DNA from 3 places in the Planococcus donghaensis genome. Region 3 is predicted to be linked to each of the others. Evidence: riboswitches for the same ligand, from Rfam matches in the RefSeq annotation. Region 3 holds a riboswitch; each other region holds the start of a gene.
The links. A riboswitch is a leader RNA that binds a small molecule or an ion and turns the genes downstream of it on or off. The one in region 3 is predicted to bind thiamine pyrophosphate.
Positions count from the first base shown of each region.

Region 1 (4,482 bases), 1.2 Mb from region 3:
AAGAAAAAATGGCACAAGTATTTGGAGATTTTGAAAAATATCGCGATAAAATTCTTTTACGACCACAAGAAATCACAAATCATCCCGGACTTATTCGTCGACTTGGATTGATTTCGATTAATACGGCGCTAGAGTTTGATATTTATGGCAATGTAAATTCCACACATGTGTCTGGTACAAGAATGATGAACGGTATTGGTGGATCCGGAGACTTTGCGCGGAATGCACGATTGTCCATCTTTGTCACAAAGTCGATTGCTAAAGAAGGCATTATTTCAAGTGTGGTGCCATTTGTATCGCATGTCGATCATACGGAACACGATGTAGATATTGTGGTGACTGAGCAGGGCTATGCAGATTTGCGTGGACTGGCTCCGCGTGAGCGAGTGCCTGTTATTATTGAAAATTGTGTTCACCCGATGTATCGTGAACAAATGCGTGCTTACTATGCCGAAGCATTATTGCGTGGTGGTCAAACCCCGCACGTTTTAGAAAAAGCATTTTCGTGGCATGCGAATTTAGCAACTAACGGCAGTATGTTGCTATCAGAATAACTGTTAAAACCAGCCTTTTGGGGCTGGTTTTTTATGTAGAAAAATATTTTCATGTATAATCGAAGCATAGATTCGAAACGCGAGGGTTATGATGGAAAGCTTTACACTGGGTTCGCTACTGGCTGTCATGGGAGAATTGTTTTCTGATGAAATTTCGGTAACTCTGACAAACGTCCATCACAAAAAAATCTGGAACAAATAAAAACTCATTTCAAAATTTTGAACTTCATTCTCCAAGAATCGTTTAGCGCCAATGTGCATCCTATAGAACATTAGATCCACATTCAACATGTATGCTCAAAATAGGAAATTGAGCTCAGGGAGTTCAATTCTTTTTACCCAAGTTATTTCTTAAACCCTTGATATGACTCGATTATTTAATCAGATTTTTCTGTCTAAACAAAAATAGTTGTTGTCAAGCGTTATTTTTAGTATTATAATAAGCAATTGTGAAATTTGAAATGAGGGTTCTAAAATGAAAAATTCCATCTATGGATTAACGATAGACCAGTTAAAAGAATGGTTTTTAGAAAACGGCCAGAAAAAGTACCGTGCGGAGCAGGTATGGGATTGGTTGTATATTAAACGTGTCACTGAATTTGCGGAAATGAACAATCTTTCGAAAGATTGTATTCAACTACTTGAAGACAACTTTGTGATTCGTACGTTAAAAGAAACGGTTAAACAAGAATCTGCAGACGGTACGATCAAGTTTCTTTTCCAAATGCAAGATGGCAACTTGATCGAGACGGTATTGATGCGCTTTAAATACGGAAATTCTGTCTGTGTAACAACGCAAGTTGGTTGTAACATTGGCTGTAGTTTCTGTGCCAGCGGATTATTGAAAAAGAGCCGCGATTTAAACGCGGGCGAAATTGTTGAGCAAATTATGCAAGTACAAGCGCATTTTGATGCACAACAAAAAGAAGAACGTGTAAGTCATATCGTAGTTATGGGGATTGGTGAACCATTCGATAACTATACGAATTTGATGGACTTCTTAAAAGTTGTCAATTCTCAAAAAGGCTTGGCTATTGGAGCTCGCCACATCACGGTTTCTACTAGTGGGATTGTGCCGAAAATTTATGACTATGCAGACGAAGGCTTGCAAGTAAACCTTGCAATTTCAATTCATGCGCCAACAAATGAATTGCGTACGCGTATCATGAAAATTAACAAAGCATATCCAATCGAGAAGCTAATGGCTTCTATCGATTACTATTTGGAGAAATCGAACCGTCGTATCACGTTTGAGTATATTTTATTGCGTGATGTGAATGACCATGTTGAAGAAGCAAATCAACTGGCGAAATTGCTAGAAGATAAGCGTCACTTGTCATACGTGAACTTGATTCCGTACAATTCTGTTGATGAGCACGATCAATATCAACAAAGTACACCAGAAGCAATCAGTGCTTTCTATGATGCATTGAAGAAAAAAGGCATCAACTGTGGCGTACGTCACGAACAAGGCGCAGACATCGATGCTGCTTGTGGTCAATTACGAAGCAAACAAATCAAAAAAGATAAAAAAGAAGTAACAGTTTAATAAATAACCGCATTCCTAATGATTAGGAACCTCAGACCACAAACAACTCGAGTTGTTTGTGGTCTTTTTTATTTAATTTATGAAACTTATCGAACGTTAAGAGCGTATTCAGCTTTATAGGATGAATTAGTTAACTTTAAGCTAATAAGGGGAGTGAGGGATTGAAGAAGATTCTGTTCATAGTACTTTTACTTGGAACAATCGTTTTAGCTGGTTGCAGCGATGTTTCAACATACGGTGATAATGAAGTAGCGGCTACTGTAGACGGTCATGAGATTACAATAGGTGATTTGCGTTTTTTGTATGCTGATGAAACGGCATTAGATTATCTGGATTCGGTAATAGTGGCAAAACTGATCAAACAACAAGTACAAGAAATGAATCTCGATATTTCCCCGCATTTAATGGCTGAAGAAAATCAGGATGATTTTGAAAAACTTCCTCCTGAAAACACAAAAGATGAAGGCAGTAAGCAAGTTCGTAAATATGCCATCGCTCAAGCGGAAAAATTAGGTATGACACCCGAAGAATTTCAAAAGCAGTATGCTAAAAAACTCAATCACCAAAATGCTTATATCAATACATATCTTGAAGAGAAATTAGGTGGAGGGGACATTAACGATCCAAAATGGAGTGAGAAATTTGGAGAAGAATACAATGATTTAATAGAAAAATTGGTAGAAGAAAATAAAGAAAAAATAGAAGTGTTACTTGATTAACATCTAGTAAAATCGATGGTAGAGTATTAGCGATAAAATTTAGTTTTGTACCTTTTATCTTTAAGAAGAATTTTATAAAGACTATAGTATTAACAAAATCTGTGATATAGTGATTTCGAAAACATAAATAAAAACACCACTAGGGGAGCCGGATATCGGCTGAGACGAGCATAAGCTCGGACCCTTTGAACCTGATCTGGATCATACCAGCGGAGGGAAGTGGCGGATTGTCTGCTATTTTTTATCGACTGCATACGCCGCTTCCCTTTATTGGGGAGCGGCGTTTTTATGTTGTGTAAATGAATAGGAAAAGGGAGATGGAGAAATGACTTTTTGTAAAGAAGTAAGAAAAGAATGTGACCACCTATGGCAGGCGAGTTTTGATCATCCATTTGTTAAAGGAATTGAAGATGGGACATTGCCGGTCGATGTATTCCGTTTTTACGTCATGCAAGATGCTTATTACTTATCACATTTCGCGAAAATTCAAGCACTTGGTGCATCAAAAGCAAAAGACTTAGAAACAACGCAACGTTTTGCGATTCATGCATCACATACAAGTACGGCTGAATTATCTTTACACCAATCCTTTATGAAAATGTTAGATGTTACGGAAAAAGATTGGTTAGCATTTCAACCTTCTCCGACTGCATATGCATATGTATCTCATATGTACCGAGCATCTGCAGGGGATTTAGCAGACGTCCTAGCGGCCATTTTGCCTTGTTATTGGCTGTATTATGAAATCGGCGAACGGTTGAAAAATGCCAAACCGGATCATCCGATTTATGACCGTTGGATTGAAACTTACGGTTCCGAGGAATTTGGGGAACTTGTCAATGAACAAATCGAACGGATGAATCGTTTGGCTGAAGAACTGCCAGAAGCTCGCCGCAAAGAACTAAAAGACCATTTTCTAAAGAGCAGTTATTACGAATTAAATTTTTGGGACCAAGCATGGAGAAAAGAAACGTGGTCTATAGATGCGATTGAAAAAGTAGGTGTCTAATATGATTCAGCTGATAAAAGAGCAAAATCCAGTGGTGCATTGTATTACCAATCATGTGGTATCCAATTTTCAAGCGAATGGCCTTTTAGCAATTGGTGCGTCGCCGATTATGGGAGAAGCACCAGAAGAAGCAGCAGAACTGGCTTCATTATCTCAAGCGCTGTCATTAAATATCGGAACCTTGCATACAGAGTCATTAAAAAGCATGTTGCTTGCGGGAAAACGAGCCAATCAATTGGGCATTCCAGTTGTGTTAGATCCCGTTGGAGCAGGGGCAAGTGGCTTTCGTCTACAAGCAGTTCGTGAAATTTTAGGTACAGTATACGTTAATGTGCTTCGATGCAACGCAGGAGAGCTTGCGGCAATAGCTGGGGAACAATGGAAGTCAAAAGGTGTGGACGCAGGAGAAGGGCTCTTAGACGTTAAAGCGCTTGCTGTTGTCACTTCAAAAAAATTAGGAGTGGTCATAGCGGTCACAGGGCCAATAGATATTGTGACGGACGGAGAATCTGTTATTGAAATTCCTTATGGAGATCCACTTATGGCGTCTATCACAGGTACAGGTTGTTTATTGAGTAGTGTAGTTGCTGCAGGTCTAGCTGTTTCTACTAAAAAACCGATAGAAACTGTTCGTGATGTTTTACGTTTTTA
Region 1 covers NZ_CP016543.2:2,970,402-2,974,883, reverse strand. Annotated here, with positions in the region: gene BCM40_RS14650 (succinyl-CoA:acetate CoA-transferase ScpC) at 1-554, shown strand, start outside; gene rlmN (dual-specificity RNA methyltransferase RlmN) at 1,030-2,103, shown strand; gene BCM40_RS14640 (SurA N-terminal domain-containing protein) at 2,265-2,822, shown strand; TPP riboswitch at 2,954-3,057, shown strand; gene tenA (thiaminase II) at 3,148-3,831, shown strand; gene thiM (hydroxyethylthiazole kinase) at 3,833-4,482, shown strand, end outside.
Region 1: it holds a riboswitch for thiamine pyrophosphate, as region 3 does, so the genes downstream of both, tenA (thiaminase II) here and BCM40_RS08890 (YkoF family thiamine/hydroxymethylpyrimidine-binding protein) in region 3, are expected to answer to the same signal.

Region 2 (4,482 bases), 870 kb from region 3:
TCCTAAGGATTATGTCGCGATTGGTGATTCTTTAGCGGCAGGTCAAACACCAGAGAGGCAAATTGATGCTGGATATGCAGATTTGATCGCGCAAGAACTATCGCGCAATCATCCAGTAGACTTTTCAAAAGAATTGGCGTTTCCCGGTTTCACGACGGCTGATGTGCTAGATAGTATTCAAACAGATGACGCGAAGAAAGTACTCGAATCAGCTGACCTTATTACTATATCAGCCGGAGCGAATGACATTTTACGCCTTGTACAAAATGATCCGAAACAAGGGGCATTAAGTTTTCAACAACGTCAAGTAGATTTTGCTCTCAATGAGGCAAGAAAAAATATGGAAACTATCTTAACTGAGCTTTCTGAGAAAACGCCGAACGCAGAGGTTTTTGTTATGGGTTATTATTTTGCGTATCCACACGTTCGTGACAATCAGAAAAAAGGAACAGGCAAACAGCTGGATCGGTTAAATGAAATTCTGGAACGAACAGCTGAAAAAGCAGGAGCTGTATTCATCTCCGTAGATGAGCCATTTGGTGAAAATGCTATAAGCCAAATTCCAAATCCTGCTGATGTCCATCCAAATACAGTAGGCTATCAGACAATGGCAAATGCGTTTTTTGATGAATACGAAGAGGCATGGAACGTAGAAGACGATGAATTGCCAGTACCGAATCCATTATCTTTTGAAGAAATTATGGAAATACAGGACGAAGAAAATTCAGAGAGTCCAGTAGATCGCGATGCCAAAGAAACAGTAGAACGACCATCAGATCGCAGTCAAACCAATTATTTGGCATTGAGAGAAATGCTCCCCTATAGTTGAAGACTCTCTTAGAAGGATAATAGAAAAAGGGCTGGCATAAATATGCCAGCCCTTTTTCTATTAACGTTTTTTCCCTCGTGTAGAAGATTGTTCTCTAGTGGTTTGTTCATTTTTGCCTTGTTTTCTTTTGTTCAATACTTTTCGAATAATTGGGTATGCAATTGGTCCGTATTTAATAGCGGATTTTAATAATCTTCCTAATGCCATTTAAATCTCTCCATTCATGAGGATAGTAATTTACTTTTCCCTAAGTTTACAAAAAACAAACATCCTTATTTAGAGTGAGCAAGGGCAACTAATATGTCCTTGAATGCATGAACACTTGAAATCAATACGTATTCAGCATTGCCATGCCAATCATCACCACTAGGTCCGAACTCGATAGCACCTTCTCCGCCTTGTACCGCTGCATAATATTGTGTATCTGCAGCCCCGTGTTGACCAAATAAAATTGGTTTTTGCCCAGTAGTAGTTAAAATCACGTTTTGTAAGTTTTGTATATATGGATTTTCTTTTGTAGTAGTTAAAGCAGGAGCAGTTTCTTCTTTTTTACAGTCCATTTCGATATCCAAAGTTTTAGCTAAGTCGACCAACTGTCGGATAATCTCTTCTTTTTTCTGGCCGGGCATATAGCGGATATCATATGACATTTCGCAAATATCGGGTACTACGTTATAACGATCTCCCGCTTTAATAATCGGCAAGTTAACAGAAGGCTTTTCGTAGTATTCGGTCGATTCTTTTTGAAAGGGTAAATCAGCAACTGCCATATGAAACTTCATGGCAGATTCAATGGCATTGATGCCTTCCCATGGACGACTACCATGAGCGGGCTTTCCTTTGAATGTCATATCCAATTGTAAAACGCCTTTCGATTGTAAACCTACTTTCAACCCAGTAGGTTCACCACAAATAACGAAATCGCCGGTGTAACCTTGCTCGACTAGCCATTTGGATGTATTGCGTCCGCCAGTTTCTTCATCGGTTACAATATGTAATTGAACACTTCGTGCCAATTTGGAACGATCAAGGTCTACAAAAGCTTGCATCATTGCTGCAACTCCTGCTTTCATATCCGCAGCACCTCGTCCGTAAAGGCGATCTTGTTCTACTATCGGATTAAATTGTTCTTCATGTCCTGGCACTACGTCAACATGACCATTCCAAACAATGGTTTCAGCTCCTTTTCCTTTAGCAGAAGTAAGCATCTTATATCCGTTATTATCATGTACAGTAACAGCCTCACCTTTTTCTTTTAACCATTCTGCGCAAAAAAGAAGTGCTTCATTAGCTCCTTCTTTGGAATCGCTTTGAATTTTAATCAAATCCTTTAATAGTTCGATCATTTTTTGGCAAGCCCAATATACGGCTGCCTCCACCACCTTTCGACTATCATTACTAGTCTCTACTTTACCCTATGAGTGTGTGATAAAACAGCCTTGCAATAAACAGGAGGCTTGTGTACAATACAGGTGAAAGTTAAATATTTGTATACACCACAAGGGGAGCTTTAGCTGAGAGTGAACATCTGTTCTTACCCTTTGAACCTGTAAGTTAACACTTGCGCAGGGATGTGGATAGAAACCGGTCCTTACAACGACGCCTGGCTCTGTCCTAGCGTCGTTTTTATAATGGTTTTATTCGCGGCCCTTCTGGTGATGTGCACAACACATAAGGAGGAAGTCATGAGAAATAAAAAAGTTTTGTTAATGATGGAAATTGCAATTTTTGCAGCTCTTGGATTTGTTTTAGACTTTATATCATTCCGGATGCCACAAGGCGGTTCAGTTAGTTTAGTCATGATTCCAATCGTCTTAATCGCTTTTAGAAGAGGTGTTGGTGCGGGCGTTTTAACTGGCTTGTTAGTCGGCTTGTTACAAATTGTTTCTGGCTTTATCTCTGTAACCCCTTTGTCATTCGGCTTTGTCGTTATGCAAGTGATATTGGATTATCTATTAGCATATGCTGTGGTCGGATTCGCGGGTGTGATGCGCGCAAAATATTTGCAGCATGCGGAAGCGAAGCAAACTGGAAAAATGCTAATCGCAATTGTCTCAGGCGTGCTTATTGCATCGGTATTGCGTTATTTCGTGCATGTCGTCACCGGTATTTTGTTCTTCGGTATGTTTGCTGAAGGCAATGTAGTAATTTACTCTGCTGTGTACAATGCTACGTATATGATCCCTGTATTTTTACTCGCTGCTTTTGTTTGTTCAGCGCTTTTCGCAGCTGCTCCAAAATTGGTGAATGCTGAAGCTCAATAATGTAAAGGCTGTCTTCGGACAGTCTTTTTTCTATGAATCGCTAGAAGAGATTCAAACAGGACGGGAGCCTCTGTATAAATTTTGTGGTATAATTTTTGAATAGAAAAGCTTGAAAGAAGGGTATTTAATGATTGCAACTACTGAAAAAGATATTGAAATGTTAAAAAAAGCTGGCCAAATGGTAGCTGAAATTCGTGAAGCGATGAAAGCGGCAACGAAAGCCGGCGTTACAACAAAAGAAATTGATGAATTGGGTGGCAAATTATTTGAAGAACTTGGGGGCGTATCTGGGCCAAAATCAGAATACGACTTCCCAGGGTACACATGCATTAGTGTTAATGAAGAAGTAGCTCACGGCATTCCAGGCAACCGTGTAATCCAAGATGGAGATATTGTGAATATTGATGTTTCGGGTTCATACGAGGGCTATTTCTCTGATACAGGAATATCGTTTGTAGTAGGAGAAGGACATGCAGAAAAAGAAAAAATTTGTGCAGCTGCAGCTTCTGCTTTTGATCGCGCAATGACAAAAGTTAAAGCGGGCGCTAAACTAAACCAAATCGGTAAAGCAGTTGAGCGCGAAGCAAAAGAACAAGGTTTGTTTGTTATCAAAAACTTGACGGGACATGGCATTGGTAAATCGCTTCATGAGGCGCCTCAGCACATTTTAAATTATTACGATGCATGGGAAACAACGATATTAAAAGAGGGCATGGTGCTAGCAGTAGAGCCTTTTATCTCACAAAAGTCTGAACACATCATTGAATCAGGTGATGGTTGGACATTTATCACACCAGATCAATCATTAGTAGCACAAATTGAGCATACGGTTCTTGTGACAAAAGGTGAGCCGATTTTGCTAACGAAGTTGAACAACTAATCGTATTTATTTTTTCAATTTTAAAAACCTGCAGACAATCTCGTGAAATCGAGATGTCTACAGGTTTTTAATTTATTGGGTTTCTTTTTTTAATAAGCAAAATACCTGTCAGTATTACGCCACTTAAGAATAGAGAGGCAGTAGTTACAAGCATTTCTCCAGTTCCGTGTTTGATCGCAATTCCGATAAAGGCCCAAATAAAAACAGCGGCATAAGGAATGTCCATATGATGAAAACGGATGTGCAAAGCAAGTGCAGTGGCAACGGTCAACATAATCACAGTCCACAATTGATCACTCAGTCCCCATCCATTCCAATTATAATAAGTTAGAACGAAACTGATATTGGCAATAGTTGCTACACTGATCCAACCCATATTAATCGAAATGGGTAAGCGCTCAGTAAATGATTTTTCTGAATTTGCATATTGCAAGTAAAGGATGATTAAGGCAATTAGGTAGCCAAGCATGGCAACGATTGATGTGGCGAAAAACTCATAATGCCATAAT
Region 2 covers NZ_CP016543.2:907,451-911,932, forward strand. Annotated here, with positions in the region: gene BCM40_RS04425 (SGNH/GDSL hydrolase family protein) at 1-829, shown strand, start outside; gene BCM40_RS16450 (hypothetical protein) at 890-1,036, opposite strand; gene BCM40_RS04430 (M20 family metallopeptidase) at 1,102-2,175, opposite strand; TPP riboswitch at 2,321-2,418, shown strand; gene thiT (energy-coupled thiamine transporter ThiT) at 2,515-3,093, shown strand; gene map (type I methionyl aminopeptidase) at 3,221-3,973, shown strand; gene BCM40_RS04445 (tryptophan-rich sensory protein) at 4,041-4,482, opposite strand, start outside.
Region 2: it holds a riboswitch for thiamine pyrophosphate, as region 3 does, so the genes downstream of both, thiT (energy-coupled thiamine transporter ThiT) here and BCM40_RS08890 (YkoF family thiamine/hydroxymethylpyrimidine-binding protein) in region 3, are expected to answer to the same signal.

Region 3 (4,482 bases):
CGCTCACCATTGTCGCTAAAATTGTTGACCCTCCATACCGAGCAAAAGCAATTGGTTTTATCTTTATGGGAATCAGTTCTTCACTCGTTCTTGGTGTGCCAATTGGAATTGTTGTTTCAGACTTGTTCGGCTGGCGTGTTATTTTCCTTGGCATCGCCCTACTTTCCATCGGATCTATGGCATTGATTGCACTCTATATTCAGCCAATTGCCGGTGGTACAGCAGTTCCGCTTAAGCAACAACTAAAAGCCGTTGCGAGTGCAAAAATCGGTTCTGCGCATCTCGCGACAATGTTTATGTTAGCCGGACATTACACGGTATACGCTTATTTCACACCGTTTCTTGAAACTATTCTTAACTTAAATTCATTTTGGGTTAGTGTCTGTTACTTGTTATTCGGTATTGCAGCAGTTAGTGGTGGTGCAATCGGTGGCGCGTTGTCCGATTGGATTGGATCGAAAAAAAGTATCATCATCGTCATTTCAACTTTTGCTGTTTCCCTATTTTTACTACCACTCACAACATTCTCGTTAGTCGTGTTCTTGCCTGTAATGGTCATTTGGGCAGCCCTTAGCTGGAGTTTATCTCCACCGCAACAAAGCTACCTAATTGAAATAGACCCAGCAACATCAGATGTTCAGCAAAGTTTTAATAACTCAGCTCTACAAGTTGGTATTGCTCTAGGTTCTGCAATTGGTGGTATCGCATTAGCGCAAACCGGTTCAATTTCAAGCATGCCTTGGGTTGGCGCTGTTATTGTTCTTATTGCACTTGGGTGTGCCATATTCTCATTAACACGACCGGCCATTGTTCGTAACCATATACAAACTACTAGTCAAAACTAATGGTTAAATTACACAAAGCCCAATAAAAAACAGGAGTGAAACCTTTTAGTTTCACTCTTGTTTTTTGCATTTACTTCACTTTTATCATATAAAAACTATATTTACTGGTGTAACAATTCACTAAGCACCGGCGCGTCGACGGGCTAGGCGAAGCGATAAGACAGGCGTTTTTCCTGGCTTATCGCGAAAGCCATGCCAAAAGCGTCCAAAGCGTTCCCAGACCCCACTCAAACTTCCACACCTCACATATTTTTCTAAGCTCCCTCTTTACATCCCTCACCACTTCCTCTACACTAAACCCATCGGGAACAACCCGAACACAAAAACCGCATACCGTTTTCTGCACTAGGGGTGCCCACTTTGGCTGAGATGCAAGCGCAAGCTTCGATCCCTCAAAACTCGATCAGGATAATACCTGCGTGAGGAAGTGCGGCGCATTTCTGAAATAATTCCTTTTTTGATTATTTGTAGATTATGGCTGCATCTTCACGGATGCGGTCTTTTTTGTGCACATTTTTAAGGAGGAATTTTACATGGAACCATTGCAATGCGGTACCAGTCCAATCGTTGGATTTCGCTTTTCGTTACATCCAATGACAGGCGATTTTATCAAAGTAATCAAAGGAGCTTTAAACGAAACGGATACTTCAAACGTATGGATGCATACAGACGATGTCTCTACTGTTATTCGTGGCAAACAAATTCATGTCTTTAATGTTGCCAAAGCTTTAACTCTACATGCAGCGAAAACTGGTGAACACGTCGCGTTGTCTGGCACTTTTTCAATTGGCTGTCCTGGTGATTCTTCAGGTGATGTCTTTTTAAATAAAGACGATGTGTTACTGAATACTGACGACACAAAACAATATGTTTCTTCGCAATTTGCACTATACCCAATGAACAATCCGGATTATATGACCGTGATTTACCGTGAAGTCGATCGGGCAAAGCAACAAGGCGTTTTTAACGATTCGATGCATTATGCGAGTGGTATCCACGGGGACATTCACGATGTTTTTGATTTTTACGAAGAAGCGTTTACGAATGCTCGCTCTGAGGAACACCGCCATTTAGTCATGACCGTATCGATGAGCATTAACAGCCCATCTCATGGAGGTGCTTAACATGCTAAAATCGTGGAAATTAAAAGAAGTTGTCTTAATGTCGTTATTTGCTGTTGTCTTTGGCATTGTATATTTATTGTTTGTTCATGCTGCAAATATTTGGGCAGCTGTGATAGGCCCCCTTGCTTATGAATGGATGTTTGGTATTTGGTTTATCGTCTCCATTATTTGCATGTACATTATCCGTAAACCTGGCGCAGCATTTCTTTCAGAAACAATGGCAGCTGCCATCGAAGTCTTAATCGGCAACGCTGTAGGACCTCGATTAATTTTAACTGGAGTTGTTCAAGGACTTGGCGCAGAAGCCGCTTTTGCATTAACTGGCTACAAGCATTTTAATATTTTGGTATTAATGCTTGCCGGAATCGGTTCGGCAGTTTTCAGTTTTGTATATGGCTATTTTGTCTCAGGCTATGCTGCGCTTGACCCGTCATTTGTTGCGTTAATGTTTACTATTCGCGTGCTTAGCGGTACTATCATCGCAGGAATTGGTGGTAAGTATATTGGAGATGCCTTACTTGCGACAGGTTCGCTGCGAGGCTATGCCATTGCACGTACGAAAAAAGGTGATGTGAATGCTTAAAGAGATCCTCTCTTTAAACAATTTGTCATTTCGATTTCCAGAAGATCAAACGGCAACGTTACAAGATATTTCTTTCGCCGTCTCAAAAGGCGAGAAACTTGTTATTTCTGGTCCAAGTGGCTGTGGCAAAAGCACTCTCTTGTATTTGTTAAACCGTTTGTATCCTGATAATTGCGATGGCTCTGTTGACGGGGAAATTTTGTTATTCGGAAAACCAGCAACAGACTATGCGCCTGGTGAAATCAACCATCGCGTTGCCACCGTTTTTCAAGATCCAGACTCTCAATTTTGTATGCCTACTGTTGAAGACGAGCTGGCTTTCACATTAGAAAATTTGCAGGTTCCTTTTAACAACATGGAAACGCGAATCACAGCCGTATTAGAATTAACGGGTCTAACCCATTTGAGACACACGGTAATTCAATCTTTATCTGGAGGAACTAAACAACGTGTTGCAACAGCCTGTGCACTTATTATGGAGCCAGAAGTGTTACTGCTCGATGAACCATTGTCCCATCTAGATCCCTACACGGCAAAGCAATTTGTTGAATGGCTCACAGATCTGCAACTTAAAACGCAATTGACAATCGTCGCAGTAGAACATCGCTTAGACAGTTGGGGAACATTCTTCGAACGCGAAATCCAATTAGATGAGAACGGGTGTCTCGTAAACGATCAATGTTTTTCACCAAAACAACCGATTTTATTTCCGGAACGGGCATCTGTACTTCAACCGCAGACGGCTTTACAAGTTGAGAATTTGTCAGTCACGATTAAGAACAAACAATTACTCACACCACTATCGTTTTCAGTGTGTCGAGGCGAAATCGTGGTGGTCGCTGGACCAAATGGTAGCGGTAAATCGACATTGGTTAAATCCTTATGTGATATTTACAAGCCGACAACCGGCACAATTCAATCAGATGGCACCGGTTATGTGCCTCAATCACCGGAATACTTGTTTTTAACACAAACAGTCCAAAAAGAAGTTGCTTATTCTGGTAGTTCAAACCCTACTGAAATTACTTCATTAATGACTCGTTTACGTCTCGATGAAATTTGTGAAGATCACCCTTTCGCGATTAGTCACGGACAAAAAAGACGCGTTGCGATTGCAGCAATGCTTGCTGATAAAAGGCCAGTTCTATTAATGGATGAACCCACTTCAGGTCAAGACAAAGCTGCACTAGTAGAACTTTTTGAGTTAATCGATCAGCGCTCTAAAGAAGGAACTACATTTTTAATCGTGACACACGATATGGAATTTGCGGCAAGCATAGCAGATTCTGTGTTGCTCATTAAAGACGGTGAACTGACTGGGAAATTTGATGCTAAAGATGTCTGGCATAATGAAGAATTGCTAGAGTCTCATCATTTGTTAACACCGAAAGGAGTAGATCGTTTTGCAGAATCTTTTGCATAACATGAATCCTTCAGTGAAGTTTATCGCAGTCACACTATCCATGCTTACAATTGCTTTCTTTTTCAATCCGTGGACGCCTCTACTGTTTTTTGGCAGTATTCTATTATTGCAATTAACCATGAGCCATATTAATTGGAAGTTATGGTTGTTGTTCATGCTACCTTTTTCGATTGGTGCTTTCGGTTATTTATGGACGACTGTCGTTTTTGGCGCAGATACTGGAGGCACAATCATTTGGTCGTTTGCAGGAATCAATGTAACCGACGAACAATGGGCGCACGCTTTGTCGCTATCTTTTCGTGTCATGGCGTTTTCTAGTCTTTCCCTCATGTTCGCTTTTACAACAGATCCTGTAAAATTTATTTTAAGTTTAATGCAACAATTAAAACTATCACCAAAACTGGCATATGGCGTTATGGTTGGTTATCAGTTTTTACCTGTGATGAAAGATGAGTTTACTCAAATTCAACAAGCGCAACGGTTACGCGGTGCTGTAGTAGAAAAGCA
Region 3 covers NZ_CP016543.2:1,774,681-1,779,162, forward strand. Annotated here, with positions in the region: gene BCM40_RS08885 (MFS transporter) at 1-845, shown strand, start outside; TPP riboswitch at 1,183-1,288, shown strand; gene BCM40_RS08890 (YkoF family thiamine/hydroxymethylpyrimidine-binding protein) at 1,379-1,969, shown strand; gene BCM40_RS08895 (ECF transporter S component) at 1,971-2,552, shown strand; gene BCM40_RS08900 (ABC transporter ATP-binding protein) at 2,545-3,975, shown strand; gene BCM40_RS08905 (energy-coupling factor transporter transmembrane component T family protein) at 3,956-4,482, shown strand, end outside.